Regions from separate parts of the Obesumbacterium proteus genome, predicted to be linked through region 2. Evidence: predicted binding sites of a transcription regulator. Region 2 holds the regulator's gene; the other holds the start of a gene.
The links. The regulator ArgR, encoded in region 2, controls arginine synthesis, uptake and breakdown. The targets are predictions, from matches to a motif close to ANTGAATAAAAATACANT.
Positions count from the first base shown of each region.

Region 1: a site for ArgR is predicted at 14,904-14,921, ahead of argC (N-acetyl-gamma-glutamyl-phosphate reductase). Genes of this name have one in related genera too.

Region 1 covers NZ_CP014608.1:680,678-697,298, forward strand. Annotated here, with positions in the region: partial or broken gene rraA (ribonuclease E activity regulator RraA) at 1-354, opposite strand, end outside; gene DSM2777_RS03375 (1,4-dihydroxy-2-naphthoate polyprenyltransferase) at 488-1,405, opposite strand; gene hslU (HslU--HslV peptidase ATPase subunit) at 1,638-2,969, opposite strand; gene hslV (ATP-dependent protease subunit HslV) at 2,981-3,511, opposite strand; gene ftsN (cell division protein FtsN) at 3,598-4,566, opposite strand; gene cytR (DNA-binding transcriptional regulator CytR) at 4,632-5,642, opposite strand; gene priA (primosomal protein N') at 5,939-8,134, opposite strand; gene rpmE (50S ribosomal protein L31) at 8,393-8,608, shown strand; gene DSM2777_RS03410 (phosphoethanolamine transferase CptA) at 8,732-10,459, opposite strand; gene ppc (phosphoenolpyruvate carboxylase) at 10,803-13,439, opposite strand; gene argE (acetylornithine deacetylase) at 13,709-14,857, opposite strand; gene argC (N-acetyl-gamma-glutamyl-phosphate reductase) at 15,025-16,035, shown strand; gene argB (acetylglutamate kinase) at 16,068-16,621, shown strand, end outside.
Region 2 covers NZ_CP014608.1:4,896,351-4,912,971, reverse strand. Annotated here, with positions in the region: gene tamA (autotransporter assembly complex protein TamA) at 1-1,563, shown strand, start outside; gene tamB (autotransporter assembly complex protein TamB) at 1,560-5,486, shown strand; gene DSM2777_RS22985 (gamma-glutamylcyclotransferase family protein) at 5,486-5,839, shown strand; gene ppa (inorganic diphosphatase) at 5,916-6,446, opposite strand; gene fbp (class 1 fructose-bisphosphatase) at 6,581-7,585, opposite strand; gene mpl (UDP-N-acetylmuramate:L-alanyl-gamma-D-glutamyl-meso-diaminopimelate ligase) at 7,754-9,133, shown strand; gene yhcN (peroxide/acid stress response protein YhcN) at 9,314-9,577, opposite strand; gene yhcN (peroxide/acid stress response protein YhcN) at 9,714-9,977, opposite strand; gene argR (transcriptional regulator ArgR) at 10,392-10,862, opposite strand; gene mdh (malate dehydrogenase) at 11,331-12,269, shown strand; gene DSM2777_RS22945 (helix-turn-helix domain-containing protein) at 12,323-12,634, opposite strand; gene ispB (octaprenyl diphosphate synthase) at 12,849-13,820, opposite strand; gene rplU (50S ribosomal protein L21) at 14,080-14,391, shown strand; gene rpmA (50S ribosomal protein L27) at 14,410-14,667, shown strand; gene DSM2777_RS22925 (DMT family transporter) at 14,758-15,699, shown strand; gene cgtA (Obg family GTPase CgtA) at 15,766-16,621, shown strand, end outside.

The DNA.
Region 1 (16,621 bases), 800 kb from region 2:
CCAGCAGGAATTGCTGCCATTGCTTGAATACCGATATCCAGTTCCTCGAGGTCATCGACCTGGACGAACGGCACCGTAAACCACAATGCCTTCCCACTCATTCTGAGCTGCAAGACGAGCCAGTTCCGCGTTGATTAAAGCACGACGCACAGAGCCGCCGCCGTCGATGACCATTACGCGTCCACGTCCGTTTTCTTCCAGCAATTCATAGAGCAGGCCGTTATCCTCAAAGCATTTCACCGTAGTGATCTGCCCGCCAAACGAAGTACGCCCACCAAAGTTGGAGAACAACGGTTCTACTACATTCACATCTTCATGATAAATGTCGCATAGTTCGGAAGTATCGTATTTCATAGGATTAACGTCTGTTTGCCGCAGGGAGGTCTAGTATATCCCCTTATTCATGTTGTTTGCAAAAGCACCAATTGTTAAATATGACTAAACGCGGCGCTGGCGCACGTTTTGCGCGCCAGCGAAAAGAAGGGAATTAGCTGAGTACGGTGCCAATGGCGAATAAGACGTTGGCTAGTAAGGCACTTTTCACCATGTTTTCTAGCATCGGTCGCATAGCTTCTGGCGTGCGGTGGGTGAAAACGTAGCGGCCGTGCTTGTACAGCATGGGGATAGCGAGAACAAACAGCCAGCCAAACGCGCTCTTGAGATTCACCAAGGCGAACAGTGCTAAGCACACTACGGCGCCAATCAGTAAAACGACGTGATAAACGCGTGCTTTGATGGGGCCGAGACGTACTGCCAGCGTGTTTTTGCCATTCACGGCATCGTTTTCGATATCGCGCAGGTTATTGATATTCAAAACTGCCGTGGCTAAGAAACCACAGGCCGTGGCTGGCAGCATGACGACGCTGTCAAAAGTCCCCGCTTGTAGATAATACGTACCGGCTACGCTGAGCCAGCCAAAGAACACCAACACAGAAATATCGCCCAAGCCCATATAGCCATAAGGACGAGTGCCTACGGTGTAGGTAATAGCGGCGACGATGGCCATCAAACCTAAAACCAAAAACCCGATGATATCTTGTGGCTTCTGGCAGGCGACGGCAATGAGTGCAATGCCGGACAAAATGGTGATCACCACGGTAATGCCGAGCGCTCGCTTCATCTGCGCTTGGGTGATCACGCCTTTTTGCATACCACGTAGTGGCCCAATGCGCTCTTCGGTATCGCTGCCTTTCACGGCATCGCCATAGTCGTTGGCGAGGTTGGAGAGGATTTGCAGCATCGCCGCCGTCAGCAGTGCAAGCAGGGCAATTTCAACCTTAAAGGTATGTTGCCAAGCTGCAATGGCGGAGCCGGTGACAATAGATGCCAAAGCCAGCGGCAAGGTACGCAGGCGCAAACTTTCCAACCAGGCGCGTGGCCTGCTAATTGTTGTTGATGAACTCATTATTCGCTTCAGTCGCTCAGGGGATCCCATCGTGAAATATTCGGGTGAGGGTTCCAGTTAAGGTCGGTAATCTACCATATTTTATCAATTGGATATTGTATACCCGTTATACGTGATGCTACCTCGGTGTTAGCCGCGGCGTGCAACGCCAATAGTTTAGGGTATAGACGTAAAAAAGGGAGGCCAAAGCCTCCCTTTTACGACAACCGATAGGGACGGTTCTTAAAACGAATTATAGGATAAACCGGCTCAGATCTTCATCTGCAACGAGCTCATCAAGATGATTACGCACATATTCCGCATCAATCGTCACTGTTTGGCCACTCATGTCGCTGGCTTCGAAGGAAATTTCTTCGACCAGACGTTCCAGAATGGTATGTAAGCGACGCGCACCGATATTTTCTGCGCTTTCGTTAACTCGCCATGCCGCTTCCGCAATATGACGCACGCCGTCAGCGGTAAAGTTAATGGTCAGGCCTTCGGTGGCCATTAACGCCTGATACTGTTCTGTCAGGGACGCACTTGGTTCGGTCAGGATGCGTTCAAAGTCTTCTGTCGTCAGCGCCTGTAGCTCAACGCGAATTGGCAGACGGCCCTGAAGTTCTGGGATCAGATCCGATGGGCTGGATACCTGGAATGCGCCAGAAGCAATAAACAGAATGTGATCGGTTTTCACCATGCCATGCTTGGTGGAAACGGTGCAGCCTTCGATCAGAGGCAACAGGTCACGCTGAACGCCTTCACGGGAAACGTCTGGGCCTGAGGATTCACCGCGCTTACAGATTTTGTCGATTTCATCGATAAATACGATACCGTTTTGCTCAACGGCGTGAATCGCCTGCTCTTTCAGCTCTTCTGGATTAACCAGTTTTGCGGCTTCTTCTTCAATCAGTAGCTTGAACGTTTCTTTGATTTTGATTTTGCGCGCTTTCTGCTTTTGTCCGCCCAGATTTTGGAACATGGACTGCAGCTGGTTGGTCATTTCTTCCATGCCAGGAGGTGCCATGATTTCAACGCCAACCGGTGAAGCGGCTAATTCTAATTCGATTTCTTTATCATCGAGCTGACCTTCACGCAGTTTCTTGCGGAAGCTCTGGCGCGCAGCGGATGGCTCGGCGCTTTGCTCTGCCTGACCCCAGTTATTTTTTGCTGGTGGGATCAAGACGTCCAGAATGCGCTCTTCGGCCATTTCTTCGGCGCGATAGCGATTCTTTTCAATGGACTGCATGCGTACCATTTTCATGGCAGAGTCAGTCAAATCACGGATGATAGAGTCAACTTCTTTGCCCACATAGCCCACTTCGGTGAACTTGGTGGCTTCAACCTTGATGAACGGCGCGTTGGCTAATTTAGCCAGACGACGGGCGATTTCGGTTTTACCGACGCCGGTTGGACCAATCATCAGAATATTTTTTGGTGTCACTTCATGACGCAGCTCATCGTTAAGCTGCATACGACGCCAGCGGTTACGCAGAGCAATTGCCACGGCGCGTTTTGCTGAGTGTTGGCCAATGATGTAGCTGTCGAGTTCGCTGACAATTTCGCGTGGGGTCATCTCAGACATGTTTGGAGTCCTTACGCTTTGGAGTCTAATTCTTCAATGGTGTGGAACTGATTGGTGTAGATGCAGATATCACCAGCTATACCCAGCGCTTTATCAACGATTTCGCGGGCACTCAGTTCTGTGTTTTCTAGCAATGCGCGAGAGGCTGCCTGAGCATACGGGCCGCCGGAACCTATCGCGATTAAATCATTTTCAGGCTGAATAACGTCACCGTTACCGGTGATGATGAGGGAGGCGTTTTCATCCGCGACGGCCAGCAGCGCTTCAAGCTTGCGCAGCATGCGGTCGGTGCGCCAGTCTTTGGCAAGCTCAACGGCGGCTTTAACCAAATGTCCCTGATGCAGTTCCAGTTTACGTTCAAAGAGTTCGAACAGGGTGAAGGCATCTGCGGTGCCGCCAGCAAATCCGGCAATAACGCGGTCGTTATAGAGACGACGCACTTTACGAACATTACCTTTCATCACGGTATTGCCCATGGTCGCCTGACCATCACCACCGATCACCACTTTACCGTTGCGGCGTACGCTTACTATTGTTGTCACGAGCAGACCCCCGTAGCTGACGAAATAAGAACCCCACACTTTTGTGTGGGGGCATTGTCAGATAGATGGGGGGGATATTTTGCTTTTCAACCCCCGACGGAGAGGGCAATACAGCCAGACATTCCATCACCCTTCAATCGTTGCAGCATTTTGTCTGCTGAAGCGCGGCTGGTGTATGGGCCTAACAGAACGCGATTCCAGCCACCGCCAGCGGTAATACGGCTTTCAACGCCGCCAAAGGCAAGCTGAGCTCTGACTGATTCAGCCTGATCGGTGCTACGGAATGAACCACATTGCACCATCCATTTTTGCGTGCTTTCTTTCTCTAGCGCTTTTTCTGTTTTGGCTTCTTTTGCTGGTGCTGGCTGTTCCGCCACGCTCGTTACCGGCGCTGGTTTTTCTTTATGCGGCTGCTGAACCGGTGGCTGAGTCGCTTGCACTGGCGGTGCTGTGCGCGCAGGACGTGCCGGTTCAGTGGTAGTTTGGCGAGGCTGAGCAGGCGCCGTATTTTGCTGAGAGAACGGATTGCGTGGCTGCGAATTAGTGACCGGCTGTTGCTGGGTATAGGTTTGATCCGGCATCCGGCTATTTTGCGGCGCACGACGTGCAATCTGCGTTTGATCGTTATACGGCACTTCAGACAGCTGAGTTGGCTGCTGACGCATATCAGACTGCATTTGGTCGAGAAGCTGGCGCTGTTCTGCGGTCAGCTGTGGCTGCTGCGTAGGTGCAGTGGCCGCGTTACTGGTGGGATCTGTAGGCGTAGCAACGCCAACCTGACGATTCTCAAGTTCTTTGATGTAACGCCAGCGCTCTTCCGGTTTTGGAGGAAGACCATTACCCGCATGTTTTGCTTGCGTCGGTAACAGTTCATCACTGTCTGGCTTATGGTGAGTCAGGAAATAAAGGCCGGCAGCGAAAGTCACTAAAACCCCCAAGGCGACAACCACCATGGTTTTAGATATACCCGGAGATGATTTTTTCTTTTTCCGGGTATTGGTTTTGCGCTTCGCTCCTGATGAGCGGCCCCGGCTCACATAGTCTCTTTGTGCCACTGTCTTTTCGCTACATCGTGATTTTGAATTAAGAGCGCCATGTTACTGAACTCATCCCAATTTAACTAGCGTTTCGGCGCAGATGTACTTCCTCTGACGATAAATTCGCTGTCTAACAGTCTGGATCCGCTCACCACAGAGTGGCTATGTAGCTGCTCTAACAACAATAACATCGCTTCGCGACCAATTTCATAGCGCGGTTGAGAAACGGTTGTCAGCGGAGGATCGCAGTACTGCGCCTGCTTGATATCGTCAAAACCGACCAGAGAAACGTCATCGGGTACGCGTAATCCCATACGTTTGGCTTGAGAAAGCGCGCCAATCGCCATCACATCACTATGGCAGAAAATCGCCGTTGGTGGCTGTGGCAGCGACATAAGAGCATACATAGCCTGAGCGCCAGCCTCATAGGTAAAGTCGCCGCGCTCAACAAAACTTTTCTCTTCAGCGATACCGCAGCGGCGCAACGCCTGAATATAGCCACGTAGGCGATATTTACTCAGAGGCATACTTTCTGGGCCAGCAATACAGGCAATACGATGATGACCAAGCTCATGCAGATAGAGCACGGCCTCAAACGCGGCGGTGAGGTTGTCGATATGGACAGTTGGAAGTTCAAGTTCGGGAGCGAACTCGTTGGCCATCACCATCGGTGGCAAATTTTTCTGTTCTTCTTTGCTAGCATCAAAAGGAACGTTCGAGCCGAGCAGCAACATGCCATCGATTTGTTTAGTGATAATAAGGTTAACGAAGGTTTTTTCTTGCTGCTGTTGCTGAGCACAGTCGCCTAGCAAAACTAAATACCCATGTTCAGCGGCGGTGCGTTCTATACCTTGGATCACTTCGGCAAAAAAGGGATCGCAGATATCAGGCACAATCACCAGGATCGTGCGCGATTCATTTCGCTTGGAGCTGCGGGCCAGCGCATGCGGAGAATAACCAACGGCTAATACGGCCTGTTCAACTTTTTGGCGGGTAGATGCAGAGACTTTCTCGGGGTTCATCAATGCTCGTGAAACGGTGGCCGTTGAGACACCGGCGTGTTCAGCCACATCTTTCATGGTGGCAGCAGACATGCTTTGCTTCTCTTCCAACGCTGTTCTCCTTGCGTCTGGCGAAACGCCGACGCGGCGAGTGTTGCTCGTCCTGTTTTACTGAATGAAAACCAGCTTCCTTGCGTCATCCCAAATTTATTGTTTGGAATGCTCATACCAGTTCATGAATTACCATATGGATCACATTTTAAACAGAATGCACCCTGCTGTTGTTACCTAATTTGCATGAGAAATGTGACCTAGATAGATTTTTTAGATCGGGATCGCAAATCATCATTTTTATCTCTCTGTCTGATGGTCTTTCTCATCAAGGCAGATCAGTTATCGGTAGGGTCAACGTCCACTGTCCATTTTACTTTTTTCACCGTTGGCAACGTGCCAATCAGTGGCAGTGTGCCTTTAACAATTTTCTGTAAACGAGCACGAGACGGATGTTGAAGCAGCAACTGCCAGCGGAATCGCCCTCCGCGTTTGGGTTGCAGTGCGGGCACCGGCCCTAGAATCCAGAATGACTCATCACGCAGCGGGCTGGCTTCTAATAGATTTCTTAATTGCTGCAAAAACTGAGGTGCATTTTGGTTATCGTGATCGTCGGCGCGTACCATGATGTGGCTGGTATACGGGGGAAGAAATACGCTTTTGCGCTCTTTTAAGGTCTGTTCGGCAAACGCGTCATAACCTTGATTCAGCAGCGTCAGCAGTAAAGGATGTTCTGGGTGATGGGTCTGTAATATGACTTCGCCCTGTTTCCCCGCACGGCCTGCGCGCCCTGATACCTGCGTATAGAGCTGAGCAAAGCGTTCTGCGGAGTGAAAATCAGCGGAAAACAGCGCGCCGTCTACGTCAAGCAAGGCAACCAGCGTGACGTTAGGAAAGTGATGACCTTTCGCCAGCATTTGGGTGCCGATCAAGATACGAGCGCCGCCGCGGTGTACTTCAGCCAATTGTTGTTCTAACGCGCCCTTGCGGCTGGTGGTATCGCGGTCGATGCGGGTGATCGGCGTATCAGGGAAAAGCGCTGCGAGCTCGGTTTCTAATTGTTCCGTTCCCAACCCAACAGGCACTAAATTGGTGGTGCCACACTGTGGGCACTGGCGTGGGATTGGCTTTTGGCTGTCGCAATGATGGCAGCGTAAATGATGTTGCTGCTGATGCAGCGTGTAGTAATGATCGCACCGCTGGCATTCCGCAATCCAGCCACATTCATGGCACAGTAGCGCTGGAGCAAAGCCTCGGCGGTTTAAAAATAAAATCACCTGATTGCCTGCATCAACGTGCTGTTTCATGCGTTGCAGCAACGGCTGTGCAAGACCCGCTTTTAGCGGCAGACCTTTTAAATCGAGCAAGTGTTGGGTGGCTGGTTTTGCGTTTCCCGCTCGCTGCGTGAGCCGCAAACGACGGTATTTGCCTAACTCAACGTTATGCAATGTCTCTAATGCGGGGGTAGCCGAGCCAAGCACGATAGGAATATCTTCCTGATGTGCGCGGAATACGGCTAAATCACGCGCGTGGTAGCGCCAGCCTTCCTGCTGCTTATAAGAACCATCGTGTTCTTCATCAATGATGATAACGCCTAAGCGAGCAAAGGGCGTAAACAGCGCTGAGCGTGTTCCGATTACGATGGCGCTTTCACCGTTGCGCGCACGCAGCCAAGCGGCGAGGCGTTCGCTGTCGTTTAAACCAGAATGAAGCACATCTACCGGTGCGTTGAAACGCTCTCTGAAGCGGGCTATGGTTTGCGGGGTGAGCCCTATCTCAGGCACTAAAACCAGCGCTTGGCGACCCTGTGCCAGAATATTTTCGATGACGCTTAAATAGACCTCGGTTTTACCGGAGCCGGTGACGCCTGCTAGCAGCCATGCGCTGAACTGGTTGTCTTCGCTACGAATCGCGCCCACGGCGGTGGCTTGTTCGGTGTTGAGTTTTAAACGCTCACCGTTTACCGCATAGCTTTTGCGCCAGTCTTGAAGCTCTGGCGACTCTGCGCGTAACTCGGCCAGCTTTTTTGCCTTGATGCTTTGCAGTGCGGCGTCGGTGAGATCGCATTCAACGACCTGATGGCGATACAGAGGCCGCTGCAACAACATGGCGAGCGCCTGTTGCTGTTTAGGTGCACGTTTGAGCGTTTCAGGCAGGGTCGCTTTACCCTGTTCCGTGATCACCCACTGCCAAAGTTGTCCGTGCTGGGCGGGTTTTCCCTGACGTAGCATCACCGGCAGCGCATGAAATAAAACCTCGCCAATCGGGTAGTGATAATAGTCTGCTGCCCAGCGCAGCATGTGCCACATCCGCGAGGAAAATAGCGATTCATCGTCAATGAGATGGTGAATCGACTTCAAATTTTCGAGCGGTAGTTCGCTGTGCTCGCTGACCCCGGTGATAATGCCGATCATTTTACGCTGTCCAAAAGGCACACTGACCCGTACACCCACGGCAGGTTTCACACCTGCGGGCAGAAGGTAATCAAAGGTGCGTGGCAATGGAACGGGTAAGGCTACGTGAGCGACCGACATGTTTTATCCTGCTTCTAAATGTATGCGTAGTTTACATGCAGCGCGGGGGGAGTGAATCAGTTTAATTGATATCGCTGCTTTTACGTGTCGTAATAGAAGATGAATAAAGCTACTTGCAATTCGATTGCGGTGGATGTTTTATCTCTGTATAATTCGCCGCCTTTGATAGTCTTTTTTATCAAACCAAATTTATCAACCACGCGTGGTGTCTGGCGGAATAGGGCTGGATAGCGACGCGGCCTTAACTGAGGTTATCCCATGAAACAAGGTATCCACCCGAACTACGTTGCAATCACTGCAACTTGCTCTTGCGGCAACGTGATTAAAACTCATTCTACCGCAGGTCACGACCTGAACCTGGACGTATGTGGTAACTGCCACCCGTTCTATACTGGCAAGCAGCGTGATGTTGCTACCGGTGGTCGTGTTGACCGCTTCAACAAGCGTTTCAGCGTACCAGGCACTAAGAAGTAATTCTTTTTGCTCAAGAAGAAGGCACCTAAGGGTACCTTTTTTGTTGCCTAAAATTCAGTGAAATAGGCGTACAAATAAAAAAGCCTCTTCGAGAAGAGGCTTTTTACGTTTACTGATGACCTACTACTGATTACCTACCTGATCGCCATACGGCAATTTGTCGTAATCGTGCAGACCTTTCTTCGCATACGGGTTGCCGATCCAACGTGTTGTTTCCACAAAGTTTGGACTCACCAAACTTCTCTCTGGATTAAACAGGTCGTATTTCAAACCAGCCATGTCAGACCACGTATGAATCAGCTCAGAGCTGCTGTATTTACGATTGGTCATGGAAGTAAAGTCACGCGGGTGCGCTTGCTGCCAGCTTGGTGATGTCCACAGAATGAACGGGATGCTGTACATGTGGCGCGTTGGTGCCGCTTCGTTACGTCCCTGAATATTGTGCGGAGGCGTGTCATACACTTCTTCACCGTGGTCAGAGAAATACAGCAGGAAACCGTTCGGATTCGTTGCCGAGTAATCTTTGATCAGGCTAGAAACCACGAAATCGTTGTACAGGTTAGCGTTGTCATACTCGTTATAAGAGTCAATCTGATCTTGGCTTAAACCTGGAGGCGTGCCTTCCGTTCCTTTGAACTTATCAAATCCTTCTGGGTAGCGGAATTTGTAGTTAATGTGCGTACCTAACAGATGTACCACGATAAATTTCTTCGGTGCAGGATCGGCCATCACTTCTTTAAACGGTTTCAGAACACCTTCATCATACTGACGAGCGCTCTGTGTACGCTGTTGGTTCAGGTAATACTGCTTATCTGTCTGCTGGGAGAACAGGGTCAGCATAGTATTACGCTTGGTCATGGTTTGCTGGTTAGTGATCCAGAAGGTTTTGTAACCCGCCTGCTTCATCATATTCATCAATGAAGGCTGGGTGAGATACAGGTCTGGATTCTTTTCGTTAGCGAACGTCAGAGCCTGCTGCAAGATCTCGATGGTGTAAGGACGGGAAGTTACCACGTCGTTGAACACGGTCAGGTTCTTGTCAGTTTTATGAATTTCATCCAACTGCGGCGTGGTCTCACGCGGATAGCCGTACAGGCTCATGTGGCCGCGCTGAGTTGATTCGCCAATTACCAGAACCAGAGTACGCGGTGCGTTACCGCTGGTATCGGTGAGATTTGCAAGCGGAGGCAACGCGCTGTTTTCTTTCATCAGCGCCTGCAGGCTTGCAAGCTGGCTGCGATATTCAAAATAGCCGGTGATCATTTGCCATGGAGCCGCAGGTTCCATACGCGAAGTTAAACGCGGTAGAGAATCTTCAAATGAACGCTTCTGTATCACCATGTTATAGGCCAGCGGATTAACGATCAGACCATAGAAGATCGCGGCTGGAATAACATAACGCCAGAATGATGGAATATACACTGGGCGTACGCGAGTCCAAAGGAACGCGCAGACAACGGTATAAGCCAGCAATAGAAGAGCGAGGTGAAGGCTGAAATATTGACTGAAGTACTCTCCGGCTTCGCTGGTATTCGATTCAAACATCACAAACAGGACGCTTTGGGAGAACTCTTGTCCGTAGATGATGTAATAACCCAAAGAGCACAGCGATGCGGCCCATAAAATAATGCCAATAACCGCAGCAATAATGCGGGTTTTATTTGGGAATAAAAATACGGGAATTAGCCAAAGAGAACTGTATAGCAATGAATCACGAATGCCGTTGGAGCCGCTGTATCCCGTTACGAGGATAACAGCCTGAAGAACTGTAGAGAAAAACCAAAAGAACAGGAGAAGCCAGAATAACGCTTTCCAGCTGAATGCCTTATCTGCGTTTGGAGATGAAATCATATTATTTCAGCCTATCAGAGAATATCACCGCGGGGATGTTAGTCATCTAACCTTAAAGGAACCTTAGTTTTTATTAACGGATTAAGTAAACCGCAATAAACATGTGTCTCGGGATTAATGAACAGCGAGTAAGCGCTGCAATAAAGCCGGACGATACTAGCAATATTATTTTTTCGTAACAATAGATGCTAATTTTTAATAAGAGTTCGTGATGCATTGTGGTTTTTCATTGAAGGAAAGTATTACGTACAGTGGTATGGCGAGGGCATGAAAGCGTCGAGGTGATTGACTAAACGAAAAACGCGCTACCTAAAGAGATAGCGCGTTTGTTGTAAGGAAAGTATTAGCCTGTATTGCGCATACCGGCTGCAACGCCTGCGATGGTGACCATCAGCGCTTGTTCAACGTTGGCATCCGGCTCCGGTAGCGAGCGTGAACGGTGCAACAATTCAGCCTGCAGTACGTTTAATGGATCGGTATACACGTTGCGTAGCGCGATAGACTCGGCGATCCACGGCAGATCTTCCATCAGGTGATCGTCATTGGCGATGGTGAGCACCACTTTGATATCTTTCGATAGCTGATCGCGTAGCTGTTTGCCTAGCGGCCACAGTTTTTCGTCAACCAAGCGCTGATCGTAGTATTCAGCCAGCCATAAATCTGACTTCGCAAACACCATTTCTAGCATCCCAATGCGGGTTGAGAAGAAAGGCCAGTCGCGACACATGGTTTCCAGCGTTGACTGTTTTCCTTCATCAACGGCGGCCTGTAGCGCAGCACCTGCGCCCAACCACGCTGGCAGCATTAAGCGGTTTTGCGTCCAAGCGAAGATCCATGGAATGGCGCGCAGACTTTCTACGCCGCCGTTTGGTTTACGTTTGGCAGGGCGAGAACCCAAAGGCAGTTTGCCAAGCTCAAGCTCAGGCGTCGCAGAACGGAAGTAAGGCACGAAGTCCTTATTTTCCCGAACATAGCCACGATACATATCGCAGGAAACGTCTGACAACTCATCCATCAAATCGCGCCATTCCTGCTTTGGTGCCGGTGGTGGTAGCAGGTTAGCTTCCAAAATCGCGTTGGTGTACAGCGATAGACTGCTGATAGTGACCTGTGGTAAACCAAGTTTGAAGCGGATCATCTCGCCTTGCTCGGTGACACGCAGACCGCCTTTCAAGCTGCCCGGCGGTTGTGAAAGCAGAGCCGCATGAGCCGGTGCACCACCGCGACCGATCGAACCGCCGCGTCCGTGGAACAGGGTTAATGCCACGCCCGCTTTTTCACACACGTTAACCAAGGCTTCTTGAGCACGATATTGCGCCCATGATGCGGCCATCACGCCCGCATCTTTTGCTGAGTCAGAGTAGCCGATCATCACCATCTGCTTGCCCTGAATAAAGCCGCGATACCAATCGATGCTCAATAGCTGAGTCATCACATCTTCGGCATTGTTCAAGTCATCAAGGGTTTCAAACAGCGGAGCAACAGGCAATGCGTAAGGGCAACCCGCTTCTTTCAATAGCAGATGAACAGCGAGCACGTCGGAAGGAGTGCGCGCCATCGAAATTACATAGGCGGCGATAGAACCCTGAGGTGCCTCCGCGATCACGCGGCAGGTATCAAAGACTTCTTTAGTTTCAGCGCTTGGCTCCCATTGGCGTGGAACCAGTGGGCGTTTGGAGTTGAGTTCACGCACCAAGAAGGCCTGCTTGTCAGCTTCTGACCAGCTTTCATAATCGCCGAGGCCCAAATAACGGGTGAGCTCAGCTAAGGCTTCAGAGTGACGCGTGCTTTCTTGACGAACATCCATGCGTACGAGCGGTACGCCGAAGCAGTGAACGCGGCGCAGCGTGTCCAGCAGTTGGCCATTGGCGATAATGCTCATGCCGCAGGCTTTGAGCGATTGGTAGCAGGCGTACAACGGCTCCCAAAGCTGCTCGTTTTTCACCAGCAGATTGTCTGGGCGCGTCGCGCGTTCGCCTTTGATTTTCGCTGCCAGATAAACCTGAGTTTCAGTTAGCTGCGTGCGCAGCTTTTTCATCAGCTCACGGTAGGGCTCTTGAACGTCGTCACCACCGGCTAGAGCGCGCAGTTCTGGCGTGCATTCTGTCATCGACAGTTCAGAAACCAGCACGGCGATATCACGCAGGAACAGGTCGGTAGCTTTCCAGCGGCTTAACAGTAAAGCGTGGCGCGTGATGTCTGCCGTCACGTTCGGGTTGCCGTCGCGGTCGCCGCCCATCCATGCGGTGAAACGCACGGGCACAGCTTCAACCGGTAGTTGGTAACCCAATGAGTTTTCTAGCTGTTCATTAAACTCGCGTAAGAATGCCGGAACCCCTTCCCACAGGCTATTTTCCACTACGGCATATCCCCATTTAGCTTCATCAATTGGGGATGGGCGGTTCTTGCGAATTTCATCGGTATGCCATGATTGAGCAACCAGCTGGCGCAGGCGACGCATGATTTGATTGCGTTCGTAGTCGGCCAAATCGCTGTGATCGAGCTGGCTAAGGCAGTTGTTAACCTCAACCAGTTTATGAATCAGGGTACGACGGGTGATTTCAGTAGGATGAGCGGTGAGGACTAGCTCAATGGAGAGATCGTCTACGGCTTTTTTGATCTGCTCATCGCTGAGATTGTTGTTTTTCAAACGGGTGAAAAGTTGAGCCATCACTTCAGGGTTGCTTGCCGCTTCGCCATGAGGGGAAATGCTGTGATATTGCTCGGCGGTATTTGTCAGACTCAGGAATTGGCTAAAAGCACGGGCAACCGGCAATAGCTCATCATTCGACAAGTTCTGTAGCGTCGTTAACAGTTCCTGACGGCTTGCATCGTTACCCGCACGTGAGGATTTTGATAATTTACGGATAGTCTCGACGCGGTCTAGGATATTCTCGCCCAGCGCTTCTTTGATGGTGTCGCCGAGCAGCTTCCCTAGCATACTGACGTTACTTCGCATTGCCGAATATTGTTCGTTCATAAGACCCCTGACCCCTCCAATATGTAAATTTCTTTCACCCGAAAGGCGTAGACCGCCTCTTTTATAAAGCCACGTTCCATTGTCTACGTCAATTGTCACAATTTATTGCTAAACGACATGAATTTGGTGATTTAACTGAAATTTAATTACACGGTGACGGGAATTAACGTTTCTAATAACAGTTACGTTGCAAACGGCGGCGATAGGGTGATATCACCGCCGTTTTCACTGCGAATAATTCATTAAAGCGCGGATCGGTAATTCATCGATTATCTACAAAAATGTCTAACCACTTGGCCGATCAAATCACGCGTAGGCTGGATGAACGACGTTGCTAAGTACTCATCGGGCTGGTGGGCCTGATCGATTGAGCCGGGCCCTAAGACCAGTGTAGGACAAACTTCCTGAATAAATGGCGCTTCGGTGCAATAGTTCACCACTTCCGCACGCTCGCCTAATAATCCCTCAATGACCTGCACCAGCGGGGCATGAACCGGGCATTCATATCCTGGGATCGGCACATGCAGGTGTTCAATGGTTAAACGGCCTGGCCATTTTTCACTCACCGGTGCTAGAGCTTGATTGAGTAACTCGTCGATATCGTTAAGCGTCATGCCCGGTAACGGACGGATATCCATATGCAATTCGCAGCAGGCGCAGATTCGGTTCGGTGCGTCGCCGCCGTGAATATGCCCAAGGTTCATGGTTGGGTATGGAATGGTAAAAGCATCGTGGTGGAAGCGATCTTTTAGCGTGTTCCGCAGCGTCAGCAGATGGCCGATGGAATCATGCATCAGTTCGATCGCGTTTACGCCGCGAGAGGGATCGCTGGAGTGGCCGGATTGTCCCGTGATGCGGATTGCTTCTGATAAGTGTCCTTTGTGTGCACGCACGGGTTTGAGTGACGTTGGCTCACCGATGATGGCGCAGTCGGGGCGCAGATGAGTCGTCGCGGCGAAATAACGTGCGCCAGCCATGGTGGTTTCTTCATCGGCGGTAGCCAAAATATAAAGCGGCTTGCTGAGCTGGCTCAAATCCACATCGCGTAGCGCATCCAGAATAAAAGCGAAGAAGCCTTTCATGTCTGCGGTGCCGAGTCCGTAAAGCTTATTGTCGTGCTCGGTAAGCGTGAAGGGATCGCGCGTCCAGCGTCCATCATCAAACGGCACGGTATCCGTATGACCCGCCAGCATCAGCCCGCCACTTCCCTCACCATAGCTGGCGAGGAGATTAAATTTGTTACGCGTATGTGGCACGGACTGCACTTCAACCCGAAAACCAAGATCGCTAAACCAGCCTGCGAGTAAGTTGATTAATGTTTCATTGCTTTGATCGAGCGCGCTGTCCGTTGCACTAATGGATGGAGTGGCGATCAGGGCACGGTACGGCTCAATAAATGGCGGTAATTTCATATTCACTGTTGACAGCCTTTCGTTAGGATAGTATCAATATTCATGCATTATTTATGAATAAAAATACAATAAGCGCTCGCCGAATGAAACCGTAAAAGTTATGATGAGCAGCGCCAAATGTAATTTTTCCGATCAACAATCTTTCATAAAAACTAAGAAGGTGGAATCGATACATGTCTACGTTAAACGGGTTAATTGTAGGAGCCAGCGGTTATACCGGCGCGGAACTCGCCGCTTATCTGCATCGCCATCCTCATATGAACATAACCGGTTTAACGGTTTCAGCGCAAAGTGCAGATGCAGGAAAGTTGCTTTCTGATTTGCATCCTCAGCTGAAAGGCATTGTTGATTTACCGTTGTTGCCGATGAGCGATGTGGCGGCAATGGCAAAAGATGTTGATGTGGTTTTTCTTGCTACGGCGCATGAAGTTAGCCATGACCTCGCCCCGCAGTTTTTACAGATGGGCTGTGTGGTGTTTGATCTTTCCGGTGCTTATCGGGTCAATCAAGCTAGTTTTTACCAAGATTATTATGGATTTACTCACCAGCATGCCGACTGGCTCGACAAAGCAGTTTATGGATTGGCGGAGTGGCGTGCTGAAGATATTAAACAGGCTCAACTGGTGGCCGTTCCCGGCTGCTATCCCACGGCGTCACAGCTGGCATTAAAGCCGCTGATTGATGCGGGTCTGCTCGATTTAAACCAGTGGCCGGTCATCAACGCCGTGAGCGGTGTGAGTGGTGCAGGGCGTAAAGCCAGTATGACGACCAGCTTTTGCGAAGTCAGTTTGCAGCCTTATGGCATTTTTACTCATCGCCATCAGCCTGAAATAGCGACCCATTTAGGAACGCCGGTGATTTTCACCCCGCACTTAGGCAATTTCCCTCGCGGAATTTTGGCCACGATAACCTGCAAATTAACCGCGGGTGTAAAGGCTGAGCAGATCGATGCTGCTTATCAGCAGGCTTATGCCGGAAAACCGTTGGTTCGCATCTATGACAAAGGCGTTCCGGCGATCAAAAACGTTGCGGGAACGCCGTTCTGCGATATCGGTTTTGCACTTCAGGGTGAGCACCTGATTATTGTGTCTGCCGAAGATAACTTACTGAAAGGCGCGGCGGCTCAAGCGGTGCAATGCATGAATATTCGCTTTGGATTTAATGAAACCCAATCATTGCTGTAACGACCAAACGTTAACTTTAAAAAGAGACTGCTATGAATAATCCATTAATCATCAAGTTAGGTGGCGTACTGCTCGATAGTGAAGAGGCGATGCAACGTTTGTTTCAGGCTTTAGTTGCTTACCGCCAAAGCCATCAGCGACCACTGGTGATTGTTCATGGCGGTGGCTGTTTGGTGGATGATCTGATGAAGCAGCTCAATTTACCGGTAGTGAAGAAGAACGGGCTGCGCGTCACGCCAGCCGATCAGATCGGCATTATTACCGGTGCGCTCGCCGGTACGGCAAACAAAACGCTGCTGGCCTGTGCCAAGAAACACAAAATTGCAGCGGTAGGTTTGTCATTGGGCGATGGCGATATGGTTGAAGTGAGCCAGTTGTCAGAAGAACTCGGCCATGTGGGCAAAGCGAAAGCGGGCTCACCGGCGCTGGTCACGACGCTGTTGGCAACAGGCTATCTGCCGATTATCAGCTCGGTTGGGATCACCGCGGAAGGCGAATTGATGAATGTGAATGCCGATCAGGCTGCCACCGCATTGGCGGCAACCTTAGGCGCGGATTTGATTTTGCTGTCAGACGTTAGCGGTAT
Region 2 (16,621 bases):
GCCCGAGTTGATGAGTCTATTCGGCGGGGGCTGAAAGCGCTCGGCTATTATCAGCCAACCATTGAATTTGATTATCAAGATAAAAAACCGCCTGAAAGACCCTTGCTGATTGCGAAGGTGAAGGCCGGTGAACCCGTATTGATTGCGGGCGTTGACGTGAAAATTTTAGGGCAGGCTAAAGATGATTCTGCCTATAAAGAACTGCTAAAAACCGGTGAGCCTAAAATTGGCACTGTGCTTAACCATGGCACTTACGATAGTTTCAAGAACTCCCTAACGTCTATTGCGGTGCGCAGAGGCTACTTCGACGCCACGATGCCGGTGCATCAGCTTGGTGTTATCGAGGATGAGCGCAAAGCATTTTGGGATATCGATTTCGATAGCGGCAAACGCTACCGCTTTGGCGATGTGACTTTTGAAGGTTCGCAGATCCGAGAAGAGTATTTGCAGCACTTGGTGCCTTTCAAACAGGGTGAATATTACACTTCTGAGCAGTTGGCTGAATTCAGCCGTCGTCTATCCGCTACCAACTGGTTCAACTCGGTAGTGGTATCGCCTGATTTTAAACAGGCAACCGCCGATAAAGAGCTGCCGCTAGACGCGGTGGTTTCTCCTAAAGTGCGTAATACCGTTGAGCTTGGCGGTGGCTATGCTACCGACGTGGGGCCGCGCGTACAGGCGACGTGGAAACGTCCTTGGGTTAACTCGTATGGGCACAGTTTCGAAACCTCGCTTAACCTTTCTGCACCAGAACAAACCGCAGATTTCAGCTACAAAATTCCGCTGCTAAAGAACCCGATTGAGCAATATTACCTATTGCAGGGCGGTTTTAAGCGTACCGATCTCAATGATACCGAAGAAGATACCACCACGCTGAACGTGGCGAGATATTGGGATCTGTCGAGTGGCTGGCAGCGTTCGGTTAACCTGCGTTGGAGCCTTAACCACTTTACGCAGGGTGAAGTGTCGAACGACACCATGCTGTTGTATCCGGGGATTATGCTGAACCGCACCCGCTCTCGCGGTGGGCTCATGCCGGTATGGGGTGATAGCCAGCGCTATTCATTTGATGTATCCGATACCACGTGGGGCTCTGACGTTGACTTCGCCGTAGTGCAGGCTCAGCAAGTGTGGATCCGCACGTTAGCCGAAAAACATCGCTTTGTGGTACGCGGAAACGTGGGATGGATTGAAACCAATAACTTCGAGAAAGTGCCGCCAAACCTGCGTTTCTTCGCCGGTGGTGACCGCAGTATTCGTGGATATAAATACAAATCAATTTCACCGGAAGATAGCTCCGGCAAGTTAACCGGTGCTTCCAAACTCGCTACGGGTTCATTGGAATATCAATATAACGTCACTGGAAAGTGGTGGGGTGCCACCTTTGTGGACTCTGGTGAAGCGGTGAACGATATCAAACGCAGTAATTTTTATACCGGCGCGGGTGTTGGCGTGCGCTGGGAATCACCGGTTGGGCCAATCAAGCTCGATTTTGCGGTACCGGTTGGTGATAAAGATAACCATGATTTGCAGTTTTACATCGGATTGGGGCCTGAACTATGAGACGTGTAATCAAATTCAGCCTGATCTTTTTGCTGGTGCTCGTATTGCTGGTGGTTGGTCTAATTGGCACCGTAATCAGTACGCCGGGGCTTCATTTTGTTATCAACAGCGCGGCGCGTTGGGTGCCGGGCCTCGATATCGCGGGCGTAACCGGCGGGTGGCGTAATCTAACGTTAACCGGCGTTTCTTACCAAATGCCCGGTGTGAAAGTGAAAGCTGGTGAGTTTCATCTGGCAGTTGATATCGGCTGCTTGAAAAAAAGCGAACTGTGCCTGAATGCTCTAACGGCCAATCAGATTGACGTTGCTATTAACACGCAAGAGTTGGCACCTTCTGAGCCTACGCCAGAAACCACCAGTGAACCGCTGACCGAGCTGAAAGCGCCTTATCCCGTGGCGATCCGTTTGCTGCGTATCAATAACGTTCACGTCACGGTCGATGACACCGCTATTTCTTTGGAAGAGTTTCGAACCGGTGCTGAATGGCGAGATCGCGGCTTAACGCTGTTGCCAACCAACATTAAGTCTCTGCTGGTGGCATTGCCGAAAACGCCTGCAACGCCGGTTCAGGATCAGGTGGTTGCGGTTGCTGTTAAAGATAAGCCGGTGACTCAGGCAGCGATGGATGCCGCAGCCGATAGCGCCAAGCAGGCAGCTTCCGATGCCGCGGAGCACGTGGTGAAGCAGGTTGCCAAGCCTGAGCAGGCAAAGGCCGAAGCGCAGAAAGATGCACAGGCTGAGGCGGAAAAAGCAGCGATTGAGAAGCCATTAGGTGAAGTACTGGCTGAGCTGTTTGCTAAACCATTGCTGCCTGATTTGCCAGAACTGCGTTTGCCACTGGATCTGACCGTTAAGCGGATTTCTGGTGAGCAATTACGTATCACCGGCGACAGCGATATTGTGGTGAATTCGTTGCTGGTGAGGGCAGTGACTAAAGATAGCGCGCTGCGTTTGCATACGCTGGAGGTTCGTTCGCCGCAGGGTAACGTATCCATGCATGGTCAGGCGACGCTGAGCGATCAGTGGCCGATGGATTTCCGCCTGAATGCAGATTTGAACGTTGATCCGGTTAAAGGCGAAAAATTGAAGCTCGGTATCAAAGGCGATCTGCGCGATGTATTAACGCTGGATGCTAATTTATCCGGCCCGGTAAAAGCGACGTTAGCGGCAGAAACCCAATTAGCCACGGCGGGCTTACCACTGGCTTTGACGCTGGAAAGCCCAGGCGTGCAGTGGCCTTTGGTGGGGACGCCAGAGTATCAAGCGAAAAATATTCGCCTGCGCTTGAACGGTAGTGGTAAGGCCTATGCGCTGTCATTGCGAACCGATGTTAGCGGCAATGAAATTCCAGCAGCCAAAATTACCCTTGATGGTAAAGGGACCGACCAACAATTTAATTTAACTCGTTTGCGTGTCGCTGCTTTGCAGGGGAATACCGATCTTTCAGCCTTGGTTGATTGGAGCAAAGCCATCAGTTGGAAGAGTAAGCTCACGCTTGATGGTATCAATACGGCGAAACAGTGGCCTGAATGGCCGGCTAAGCTGAACGGCAATATTGAAACGCAGGGCAGTTTATACGGTGGAAACTGGCAGCTACGTGTTCCGGTGCTTCAGCTCGATGGTAACGTGAAGCAAAATCAGGTTGATGTGCGTGGGAATCTGACGGGCAATCAGGCGGGTCAGTGGAAAATTCCACAGATGCATATTGGCCTAGGCCGCAACAAGATTGATATCACCGGCGAGCTCTCTGATAAGTGGGCGCTGGATGCCGTTATTGATGCGCCTCGCCTTGATGGTAATCTGCCGGGTTTAGCGGGCACGGCGAAAGGCACGTTGAAACTGCGTGGCAATCTAAAAGCGCCGCAGGTATTGGCCGATCTCACGGCGTCTGGTTTGCAGTGGCAGACGCTAACCATCAATCGAGTGAAGCTGGACGGCGATGTTCGTTCTGGCGAGCAGATTGAAGGCAATCTGAACGCGCGCGTTGAGCAACTGAAACAGGATGATTTCCTGATAAGCCTATTAACGCTGGATGCCAAAGGCAGTGAGAAACAGCATCAGCTGCAGCTGAAAATCAATGGCGATCCGCTTTCTGGTCAGTTAGCGCTGAAAGGCAGTTTTGATCGCGCCACTGAGCGCTGGCAGGGGACTTTAAACGATACGCGCTTTGATACTCCGGTTGGCGAGTGGCGCTTAACCCGACCTATCGCGCTCGATTATCTTAATCAGCAGCAGAAGATTAGCGTTGGCCCACATTGCTGGTTAAACCCGAACGCTGAGGTTTGTGTTCCGAAAACGATTGAAGCAGGCGCGAGCGGCAACGCCAGCGTGGTATTAAACCGCTTCGATTTAGCCATGATTAAGCCGTTCTTGGGGCCAGATACCGCATTGAACGGGGTATTTACCGGGCGAGCGGACGTGAGCTGGAAGGAAGGTCAGGCGCTGCCGGAGGCGAAAGTTTCGCTTATTGGCAAAGGCGTTAAGGTGCAGCAGGCCGTTCAGGGGAATCAGCTACCTATTGCCTTTGACACGTTAAACCTGAACGCAGCGCTGAATCATGGTCGTGCTCAGCTTGATTGGCTGATACGAATTGCTGGCAATGGCCAGCTCGATGGAAACGTTCAGATTGCCGATCCTCAAGGACGCAGAAATCTGTCGGGTAACGTGAACATCAAGAGCATCTCGCTGGCGATGTTGAATCCTGCGCTGATGTCTGGAGAAAAAGCGCAGGGGATGTTGAATGCGGCGTTACGCTTAGGTGGTAACGCTCAGCAGCCGCAGATCTTCGGACGTATGGCGCTAGATAAAGTAGATATCGATGGGCAGTTTATGCCATTTGATATCACTGACGGCAATCTAGCGGTTAACTTTGCGGGGATGAGTTCGGCGCTGCAAGGGGTGATCAAAACCTCGCGTGGGCAACTTAATCTGACGGGTAATGCGGATTGGCGTGTGATTGATGCATGGCGAGCGCAGATTGCAGTGAAAGGAGATCGCGTTCGCGTAACTGTTCCGCCGATGGTGCGTTTGGATGTGTCACCGGATATTGTGTTTGAAGCGACGCCGAAGATGTTTGCTTTAAACGGCTCGGTGGGTATTCCTTGGGCGCGAATTACGGTGCAGGAACTGCCTGAAAGCGCGGTGTCGGTATCGTCGGATGAGGTGATGCTGAATAACCAGCGTCAGCCGATAACGCCTGCGTCGGCGTCGATTCCGATTAACAGTAATTTGAATATTCACATTGGCCCTAACGTTCGCTTGGATGCATTCGGTCTGAAAGCGAAATTGCAGGGCGATCTGAAGATGGTTCAAGACGAACATGGTCTTGGCTTAAATGGTCAGGTGAATATTCCTGAAGGTCGTTTTGCCGCGTATGGACAAGATTTGTTGATCCGCAAAGGTGAACTGATCTTCTCTGGGCCACCAGAGCAGCCATTGCTGAATATTGAGGCAATTCGTAACCCTGACGCCACGGAAGATGACGTAACTGCCGGGGTACGTGTAACAGGACTTGCTGATCAGCCGAAACTAGAAGTATTCTCAGATCCTGCCATGTCACAGCAGATGGCGCTGTCTTATTTGCTGCGTGGGCAAGGATTAGAAAGTTCGGGAACGGACAGTAATGCCATGACATCAATGCTGATCGGCATGGGTGTGGCGCAAAGTGGTAAGCTGGTGGGTAAAATCGGCGAAACCTTTGGCGTGAGTAATTTATCTCTGGACGCTCAGGGCGTTGGAGACAGCTCACAGGTTGTTGTGAGTGGTTATGTACTACCAGGATTACAGGTAAAATATGGTGTTGGGATATTTGATTCGTTGGCGACGCTAACGTTACGCTATCGCCTAATGCCAAAATTATATCTGGAAGCGGTGTCTGGACTCGATCAGGCACTCGATTTGCTCTATCAGTTTGAGTTTGAGTGATGCGAATTATTGTATATGGAAGTCTACGTCGTAAGCAGGGCAATAGTCATTGGATGACTAACGCCATGTTGCTGGGTGAATGTGAGCTTGAAGGGTACGAGATGTACGATCTCGGCCATTTCCCGGCAGTAGTTCCGGGCGAGGGAAAGGTGTTTTGCGAAGTCTATCGCATTAACTCTTCCATTTTAGCCGAGCTGGATGAGCTGAAGAGCAACAGCAAGGATTATCGTAGAGAGCTGATTCAAACGCCATTTGGCAGTGCGTGGATATATATCTATCTGTACTCGGTAGACAGTTTGCCACGTATCAAATGCGGCGACTGGTTGAAACGCGATCAGGAATGTGGCGAATAACACGCTGCTTATCTGACAGTAAAACATAAAAAAACACCGCCAATGGCGGTGTTTTTTTTCGTGCACGTGAAAACAATTATTTGTTTTTAGCGCGCTCGAAAGAGGCAACGATTTCAGCTTTAGCGGCTTCAGCGTTATCCCAACCTTCAACTTTAACCCACTTGCCTTTTTCCAGATCTTTGTAATGTTCAAAGAAGTGGGAGATTTGGGCGCGCAGCAGTTCAGGCAGATCGTTCACATCTTTGACGTGATCGTATTCTTTGGTCATTTTGCTGTGTGGAACAGCAACCAGTTTCGCATCTTCACCGGCTTCGTCAGTCATTTTCAGCACGCCAACTGGGCGGCAACGAATGACTGAACCTGGCTGCAGTGGGTACGGAGTTGGGACCAGAACGTCAACCGGATCACCGTCCAGAGACAGGGTGTGGTTGATGTAGCCGTAGTTGCATGGGTAGAACATTGCGGTAGACATGAAACGGTCTACGAACAGGCAGCCTGTTTCTTTGTCTACTTCATATTTGATTGGATCAGCGTTAGCTGGAATTTCGATAACTACGTAGATGTCTTCTGGCATATCTTTGCCAGCAGGGACGTTAATCAAGCTCATGTCGGTTTCCTTTAATCAAACCAGAAATGGAGTGACGGCTATTATAGCGGTCACTCCACAAATGAACAGTCTGCCCGACATCTTTCAAGCGTTCGGTTTGTCGCCTCACGCTTGAAATTTACCGGGAGGCAGGATTAGGCGTCTGGGAAATCGCTCATGAAGCGTTCAGCGTCTTCTACCATAGAACTGGTGCCAACGAAGAAAGGTGCTCGTTGATGCAGTTTTTCCGGTGCGATATCCAGAATACGACGGAAACCGTCGGTCGCTTTACCGCCCGCTTGCTCTGCTAAGAATGCCATAGGGTTACATTCATACAGCAAACGCAGCTTGCCAGATGGATGGCTTGCGGTGCTTGGGTAGATGTAGATACCACCCTTAAGCAGGTTACGATGGAAATCGGCAACCAAAGAACCAATATAGCGTGAGGTATAAGGGCGATGAGTCGCTTCGTCTTGCTCTTGGCAATACTTAATGTATTTCTTCACGCCGAGAGGGAATTTGATGTAGTTCCCTTCGTTGATGGAGTACATATTGCCTTTTTCAGGGAAACGCACGCGTTCATGTGACAGGCAGAATACGCCCAGCGATGGGTCATAGGTAAAGGCATGAACCCCGTTGCCAGTGGTGTATACCAGCATCGTTGAAGAGCCGTAAACCACATAACCAGCGGCAACCTGACAATTTCCCGGTTGCAGGAAATCTTCTTCGGTAACCGGCTGCCCAATTGGCGTAATGCGGCGATAGATAGAGAAAATCGTACCGACCGACACGTTAACGTCGATGTTGGAAGAACCGTCTAACGGATCCATTAAAACGACATATTTACCGTTGTTGGCGCGGTCGCCCTCAAAGATAACAATATCGTCTTCTTCTTCCGATGCGATACCCGCCACCTCTCCACGCGCTTTTAAGGCGGCTTTGAGTTTTTCATTGGCATAGAGATCCAGTTTCATCTGAACCTCACCCTGCACGTTTTCCGCACCACTTGCACCGAGAATATCCACTAAACCCGCTTTGTTTATATCGCGGTGGATAATTTTGGCACCCAGTTTAATTGCGGAGAGGAGAGCGGTTAGTTCGCCAGTAGCGTGTGGAAAATCTTGCTGCTTTTCGACGATAAACTCGCCTAAAGTTTTCATGACACATTCCCTGATTCTGCGAAGGAGTAGCGATTTATTTACAAACCGCCAACGTTTTCGCAGCTATTCTAGCCAATGTATAAAGTGATTCCTAGGTAATTCCATTTCGCCTAAGCCGTTCACAGCGTTAGAATGTGAACTGACTCGATGTAATCAACTGGAAACGATATGCGCATTCATATTCTTGGAATCTGCGGCACATTTATGGGCGGCCTTGCTTTGCTGGCTCGGACGTTAGGACATGAAGTGACGGGTTCTGATGCCAATGTTTATCCGCCGATGAGCACGCTGCTTGAAAAAGAAGGGATCACATTGATGGAAGGCTATGATCCTTCCCATTTGGATCCTGTACCTGATTTGGTGATCATTGGTAACGCAATGACGCGTGGTAACCCTTGCGTGGAAGTTATTCTGGAGCAAGGGATCCCATACGTTTCTGGTCCACAGTGGCTGCATGATGAAGTTCTGCGCCACCGTTGGGTTATTGCGGTTGCCGGTACTCACGGCAAAACGACAACGGCAGGGATGGTCACTTGGATCTTGGAAGAGTGCGGCTATGAGCCGGGCTTTGTGATTGGTGGCGTTCCTGGAAACTTTGACGTTTCCGCCCGTATGGGCAATAGCCCATTCTTTGTGATCGAAGCCGATGAGTACGACTGTGCCTTCTTTGATAAACGATCCAAGTTCGTGCACTACTGCCCGCGCACTTTGATCCTCAATAATCTTGAGTTTGATCATGCGGACATTTTCGACGATCTGAAAGCGATCCAGAAACAGTTCCATCATCTGGTGCGTTTGGTTCCGGGCAAAGGCCGAATTATTTTGCCGGGTAACGATGCCAATCTGAAACAGGTTATGGGGATGGGCTGCTGGAGCGAACAAGAACTGAGTGGCGAAGAGGGAACGTGGAACGCGCGTAAGCTCAATCCAGATGCCAGCCATTACGAGGTTCTACTGGATGGCGAAGTCGTGGGAGAGGTTAACTGGGGCTTAGTGGGTGAGCACAATATGCATAATGGTCTGATGGCGATTGCCGCTGCCCGTCATGTTGGCGTGTTGCCTGCCGATGCTTGCCGTGCCTTGGGTAGCTTTATCAACGCCCGCCGACGCTTAGAGCTTCGTGGCGAAGCCTTCGGCGTGAAGGTTTATGATGACTTTGCTCACCATCCGACGGCTATCTTGGCAACGCTGGCGGCTTTACGCAGTAAAGTTGGTGGAACCGCTCGCATTCTTGCTGTGTTAGAGCCGCGCTCTAATACCATGAAAATGGGCGTATCTAAGAATGACCTAGCCCCGGCGCTTGGCCGTGCGGATGAGGTGTTCTTATTCCAGCCACATCACATTCCGTGGCTGGTCACTGAAGTGGCAGAGGCCTGTGTTCAACCGGCTCACTGGAGCGCAGACGTTGATGTGCTGGTGGATATGATCGCTAAAACGGCTCAGCCGGGCGATTATATTTTGGTGATGAGCAATGGTGGCTTTGAAGGGATCCACAGCAAGCTGTTGAAAGCGCTTGAGCATAAGCAAGAGATTGCTGAGCAACAGTAAGTTGCCGCTCTAATGAATCAGCCGTGGCTTAGTCCACGGCTTTTTTATGCCTAACATTTTGATAAAAAAAAGCCTCCGCAAGCGGAGGCAATGGGGTTCGTCGGGTTAGACGATAGTGTTAGCTGGCTGAATCGGGTTAGACACAGGAAGCGCCAGCCTTATGATGAAACATCTTAGCAATTAGCGGTAAATCTCAGCGGTGGCGTGGTAGTTGCCATCCAAATGAGCTTCAACGATATGGAATGCGGTAGCGCCTTTGGCATCAGCTTTATCAGACAGCTGTGCTTTGATATCTGAAGGCGAACCATCAATACCACTGATGGTTATGGTGCCGATGGATTGCATAGAGGACGCCTGCTGTGCGCTGATGGACTGCGCAGCAAAAGCACCAAAAGAAACCATAGAGAGAAGACTTAAAGCAGCAACGGTAGTTTTGATTTTCATGATTATTTTCCTATTTTTCATTCTGCCGCAGTACTTCGATCTTAGATTCAATGACGATATTCTTTTGGTCACTGCGGTTTAACTTTAGCGATTCATTGACGGAGTTTGTGCTCCGTTAAGCAGGTGAATCCGTATTTTATTTGTAGATTTCAGCAGTTGCGTGGAAAGAGCCTTCATTACGGGCTTCTACGACGCGGTATGCTGTTGCGCCTTGTGCGTCGGCTTTAGCTGACAGTGCTGCTCTGATATCAGAAGGGGCTGCACTTACACCGCTTACGCTGATGGTGCCAACAGGCTGCATTTTTGATGCCTGTGCGTTATCAACTAATTGAGCAGCAAATGCGCCGAAAGAAAGAGATGAAAGAACGGCAAGAGTTGCAATAGTAGTTTTGATTTTCATGATGTATCCCTCAGATATTGTTTTATTTAGTTTTGAAGTGTGATTCAAATCACGAAAACAAGTGTACACCTAGTAACCTGAAAAATTAATAGCGAGCTAATGGTTTGTTAGGTTTATTTGTTTGATATTGCTTTGATGAATAGATCTAAATGGAATAAAAACAGTGCAAAAAACACACTTTCAAGACTAAAGTTTAATTAAATCAACAAAGTAACATCATGTTGCAAAATGTGCGGTCTGTAGCGTTTGTGACCGGTAGGAATATAGATATAGGGCTGATTGACCATTAATGCTATTTGAAGTAGCGAATCATGCTGTATGAGTTGTGTAATTAAGCGGAAAAGAGTACGGCAGGTTTAAGGGGGAGCAGGAAGAAAATCATAGGCCTGATAGATACCAGGCCTGAGAACAGGATTACAGCTCTTGATCAAATAGCGACAAAATAGCGTCGTGCAGCTGCTCAACGGAGAACCCTTTTGCAGGCGTGGTGAAAATTGTGTCATCACCTGCGATAGTTCCCAGAATCCCTTCTGACTTACCTAATGAGTCCAATAGGCGTGCAATTAATTGTGCAGCGCCCGGACTGGTATGGATCACCACAACGGATTCGTTGTAATCCACGTCGAGAACCAGATTCTTCAATGGGCTGCTCGTGGTAGGAACGCCAAGCTCTGCTGGCAGGCAGTATACCATCTCCATTTTGGCATTTCGTGTGCGGACGGCACCAAATTTGGTCAGCATACGAGATACTTTGGATTGGTTGATATTCTCAAAGCCTTCATCTTGCAGAGCCTGCACGATCTCACCCTGAGAACTGAATTTCTCTTCTTTGAGCAGCGCCTTGAATGCCTTGATCAAGTCTTCTTGCTTTGTTGGAGTTCGCATTCTTCACCGTAGGAATAGAAATAGAGAACATTATTATGCGTAATAATGAATTTTTATGCAATTTAAGTGCGGAAAACGTTAAGTCGGTCACGATAGAGTTCAAACCGGCAAGGGGATGATTTTACCACCTTGCCCATAAAATGAATATGTTGGCGGGAACTTTGGCTATGTCATCGGCATTCGTAAATGGATTGTTATTAAAATGATGTTGTTGTGATGTAAAAGAAGGGTGTAATGTAATGGCCGGGTAATGAGCTGTGATAAGTGCGCAACGAATTCCTACTCTGTGGCCCTATATCTTTCATGCATAAGCTATTTTTCATTATAAACCTTGCAGTAGGACATGGAATTAGTGCGTCATATCCCAATCTTTGTGTTAACAGATTGTTTTTTAAGACATGATGGACTAAGGTGCGCGGTAATGCATTCACGGCACTCTTAAATTAAAGATAAATCAAGGAGTATAGAATGAAAGTTGCAGTTCTCGGCGCAGCCGGCGGTATTGGTCAGGCTTTAGCCCTTCTTCTCAAAACTCAGCTTCCTTCAGGTTCAGAACTCTCCCTTTATGACATTGCGCCAGTCACCCCAGGTGTCGCCGTCGATCTCAGCCACATCCCTACAGCCGTTAAAATCAAAGGCTTCAGCGGTGAAGATGCTCGCCCAGCTTTGGAAGGCGCGGATATCGTACTGATTTCTGCTGGTGTTGCTCGTAAACCAGGCATGGATCGCTCCGACCTGTTTAATGTGAACGCCGGTATTGTACGTAATCTGATTGAGCAGGTTGCTAGCACGTGTCCTAAAGCTTGTGTAGGTATCATCACTAACCCTGTGAACACCACGGTCGCTATCGCAGCAGAAGTGCTGAAGAAAGCTGGCGTTTATAACAAAGATAAACTGTTCGGTATTTCTACGCTGGACGTTATCCGTTCAAATACTTTCGTTGGTGAACTGAAAGGTAAAAACCCAGCAGAAGTTGAAGTGCCTGTTATTGGTGGCCACTCTGGCGTGACTATTTTGCCTCTGTTGTCTCAGATCCCAGGTGTGAGCTTCACTGAGCAGGAAGTTGCCGATCTGACCAAACGTATTCAAAACGCGGGTACCGAGGTTGTTGAAGCTAAAGCCGGTGGCGGGTCAGCAACGCTGTCTATGGGTCAAGCTGCTGCACGTTTCGGTTTGTCTCTGGTTCGTGCTATGCAAGGCGAAAGCAACGTTGTGGAATGTGCTTACGTTGAAGGTGATGGCAAATATGCTCGCTTCTTCGCGCAGCCATTGCTGCTGGGTAAAGAAGGCATTGTTGAACGCAAATCTATTGGTACTTTAAGCGCCTTTGAACAAAAAGCGCTGGAAGGCATGTTAGATGTTCTGCATAAAGATATCGAACTGGGCGAAACCTTCGTTAACAAATAATTGTTGATGGAATACGGGTGGCTAACACACCCGTTTGCCTGTTCAATCTGAATTTAACCGCCGGCCTTTATTGCTGGCGGTTTTATTTTTTTTGGCTTGCGTTGGCGCATGAGTCGCTGTCTATCAATAAGTTGATGCGTACTGATATCAAAATAGCGACTTGGCCATATTTCAGAAGGGTGTATGCCTAGGGCGTGAGCAATAATTAATTCGCCTTTTGGCCAAGGGCGAGTCAAGGCGTTCGATAACGTTGTACTTGAGAGCCCTGAGGCTCTTGATAACCCACTGAGCGTAATATTTCTTTTATGCAATGCAGCAATAATATCTGCATGATGCCAATCTTCTAGGCATTGACTCTCTGCCATAATTCATTCCTTTGCAATGACACATAAACAGGGGGAGAGAAATAAGGTTTGCGTGTCTTGCTACTATCTAAAAACACTCTATAAATTTCAATTAATTTCCAATTATTTCAATAATAAGAAACTCGTTATGTTTATTCTATTTTTATGTTTAATAACGATTTTTCATAAAAAAAAAGAGCCTTTCGGCTCTTTCTCTGTTTCTAAAAATAGAAAATTAGAATTTTCTATCTACTGCCATATTAGCGAGTCCAATCAGTGCATCTTTGTGGCTTGATTCTGGCAATACTTGTAGCGCTAATATCGCTTTATCAGCTTCTTCTTCTGCTCGTTGGCGGGTGTACGTGAGTGAACCCACCTCATGCATTGTTTCCAGCACAGGCTCAAGCAAATGGCGTCCATTGCCTTCTTCGATGGCTTTACGAATCATCGCAGAACGCTCAGGTGAGCCATGCTTCATTGCATGTAGCAGAGGCAATGTTGGTTTACCTTCGTTTAGGTCATCACCAGTATTCTTACCCAGTGTTTTCCCGTCTGCATCGTAATCCAACAGATCGTCGATCAACTGGAATGCGGTGCCAAGATAGCGCCCATAGTCTTGCAAGGCGATTTCCTGTTCGTGCGTGGCTCCAGCAAGGATCGCCGAAGATTGCGCCGCTGCTTCAAATAAACGCGCCGTTTTGCTGTAGATAACGCGCATGTAGTTTTCTTCAGTAATGTTCGGATCGTTAACGTTCATCAACTGTAAAACTTCACCTTCAGCAATAACGTTAGTTGCTTCGGACATCAGCTCCAAAACGCGTAAAGACTGTAGGCTTGTCATCATCTGGAACGAGCGGGTATAGATAAAATCACCAACCAAAACACTGGCAGCATTGCCGAAAGCCGCATTTGCCGTAGCTTTGCCACGTCTCATGTCGGATTCATCGACCACGTCGTCGTGCAGCAGGGTCGCGGTATGAATAAATTCAATTAACGCCGCAACGGTGATGTGTTTATTCCCTTCGTAATTTAATGCTCTAGCCGACAATACGGCGATCATCGGGCGAATCCGTTTACCTCCACCGCTAATAATGTAGTAGCCTAACTGGTTGATTAGACTAACTTCAGAGTTTAGTTGCTGAAGAATTGTTGCGTTTACATCCGCCATGTCCTGCGCGGTTAACTCAGTAATTTGTTCTAGGTTCATTGTATTAATTCAACTGTGTTTCCATTTTCCGCCAGGCGAAAGCCCGCATGCAGGCTGTCACAAGCCACCAACTATAGTATGATTGTACTTGAAAAACGTATTAGATAAACGGCGCGAAGAGAACTGTGTTTTTTTTCTTCTTTTCTCCTGATTCTACCCTTGTCTTCTGAATGATTTTTGCGTAGAATTCGCGCCCTATTGTGAATATTTATAGCGCGTATTGGGCAACGAACCATGCGTGCGGAAATGCGGAGTTTATATGTACGCGGTTTTCCAAAGTGGTGGTAAACAACACCGAGTAAGCGAAGGTCAGACTATTCGCCTGGAAAAGCTGGACATCGCAACTGGTGAAACTGTTGAGTTTGACCAGATCCTGATGGTCGCCAATGGCGAAGACATCAAGATTGGCGTTCCATTTGTTTCTGGTGGCAAAGTTAAGGCTGAAATCGTTGCTCACGGTCGTGGCGAGAAAGTAACTATCGTTAAGTTCCGTCGTCGTAAGCATCATCGTAAGCAGCAGGGTCACCGTCAGTGGTTCACTGATGTTAAGATCACTGGTATCAGCGCTTAATTCTAGGAGAGCAGATTAATGGCACATAAAAAGGCTGGCGGCTCGACTCGTAACGGTCGCGATTCAGAAGCTAAACGTCTGGGCGTAAAACGCTTTGGCGGCGAAGCAGTATTGGCAGGTAGCATCATCGTTCGTCAACGTGGTACTAAATTCCACGCTGGCAACAACGTAGGTTGCGGCCGTGACCACACTCTGTTTGCTTTGGCTGACGGTAAAGTCAAGTTCGAAGTTAAAGGCCCGAAAAACCGTAAGTTCATCAGCATCGTTGCTGAATAAGTTTTTCGCGTCTAAATAGATGTAAGGCCCCGCAATAATCTTGCGGGGCTTTTTTACGTTTAGGGCCAAATCAGGCCAAGGATGCTGAGTATGGAAAGCAATCAGAACGTCAAAGTGGGCATATGTCTTGCTCTCACTACGGCGGTTTTCTGGGGCGCATTGCCAATCGCAATGAAGCAGGTTTTACAGGTGATGGAACCTTACACCATTGTCTGGTATCGCTTTTTAATCGCTTCAGTTGGATTGTTTTTCATTCTTTACTCACGTAAGCAACTGCCGCCGATGCGTGTTTTTAAGCATCGACGCTGGCTGGTTCTGCTCATTATTGCGACCTGCGGCTTACTGGGTAACTTCGTTCTGTTCAGCAGTTCGTTGCAGTATTTAAGTCCTACGGCATCACAGGTCATAGGCCAGCTATCTCCCGTTGGGATGATGTTTGCCAGTGTCCTGATTTTGAAAGAAAAGATGCGCATTACTCAGGTAATCGGCGCATGTGTGTTGATTAGCGGGCTGCTGTTATTTTTTAACGTCAGCCTGAAAGAAATCTTTACCCAACTCACGGCCTATACGCTGGGCGTTATTCTCGGCGTCGGCGCTGCGACCGTTTGGGTAAGCTATGGTGTCGCTCAGAAAGTGCTGTTACGGCGATTAGCTTCACAACAGATCCTTTGGCTGTTGTACACTTTATGTGCGATATGTTTATTTCCGTTGGCGAAGCCAGCGGTTATTTTTCAGCTGGATGGCTGGCAGTTAGCCTGCCTCATATTTTGTGGTGCCAACACGTTGATTGGTTATGGCGCGCTAGCAGAAGCTATGGCGCGCTGGCAGGCAGCTCAGGTCAGTGCGGTGGTGACGTTAACCCCGCTGTTTACCCTGATGTTCTCTGACTTGTTAGCTTTGGTATGGCCAGATATGTTCCTTCCTCCTTCGTTAAATGCGGTGGGGTACATCGGAGCACTTGTGGTGGTAGCCGGAGCAATGTTTTCCGCGGTGGGTCACCGTTGGTGGCCGCGTCGGGCCGAACAAAACTAGCTAACAGCTTACACAGCTAGGTTGCTCAGCTTAAGCAGCCCGGTAAATGATTTACGGAGACAGTAAATGAAATTTGTAGATGAAGCAGCGATTCACATCGAAGCCGGTGATGGCGGCAATGGCTGCGTCAGCTTCCGTCGTGAAAAATATATTCCGCGTGGCGGCCCAGACGGCGGCGATGGCGGTGACGGCGGCGATGTTTATCTGCTGGCCGATGAAAACCTGAATACCCTGATTGACTATCGTTTTGAAAAGTCTTTCCGTGCAGAACGTGGTCAGAACGGCCAAAGCCGTGACTGTACTGGTAAGCGTGGTAATGATATTACGGTCAAAGTTCCAGTCGGAACGCGCGTTGTCGATTTAGATACCGGTGAAGTCCTTGGCGATATGACTCGTCACGGTCAGAAGCTGATGGTCGGTAAAGGCGGTTGGCATGGACTGGGTAACACCCGTTTCAAATCATCCGTAAACCGTGCTCCACGTCAAAAGACGATGGGGACCAAAGGCGACAAGCGCGATCTGAAATTAGAACTGTTGTTGCTGGCCGATGTGGGCATGCTGGGCTTGCCGAATGCGGGTAAATCCACGTTCATTCGCGCCGTTTCTGCTGCAAAACCGAAAGTTGCTGACTATCCATTTACCACGCTGGTTCCAAGCCTTGGCGTTGTGCGTATGGACCACGAAAAAAGCTTTGTGGTTGCGGATATCCCTGGTCTGATTGAAGGTGCCTCTGAAGGCGCTGGTTTGGGGATCCGATTCCTCAAGCATTTGGAACGTTGCCGCGTGCTGTTGCACCTGATTGACTTAGCACCTATCGATGAAAGTGATCCTATCGAGAATGCGAAAGTGATCATCAACGAGCTGGGCCAATACAGCGAAAAACTGTCCCAAAAGCCACGCTGGTTAGTTTTCAACAAGATCG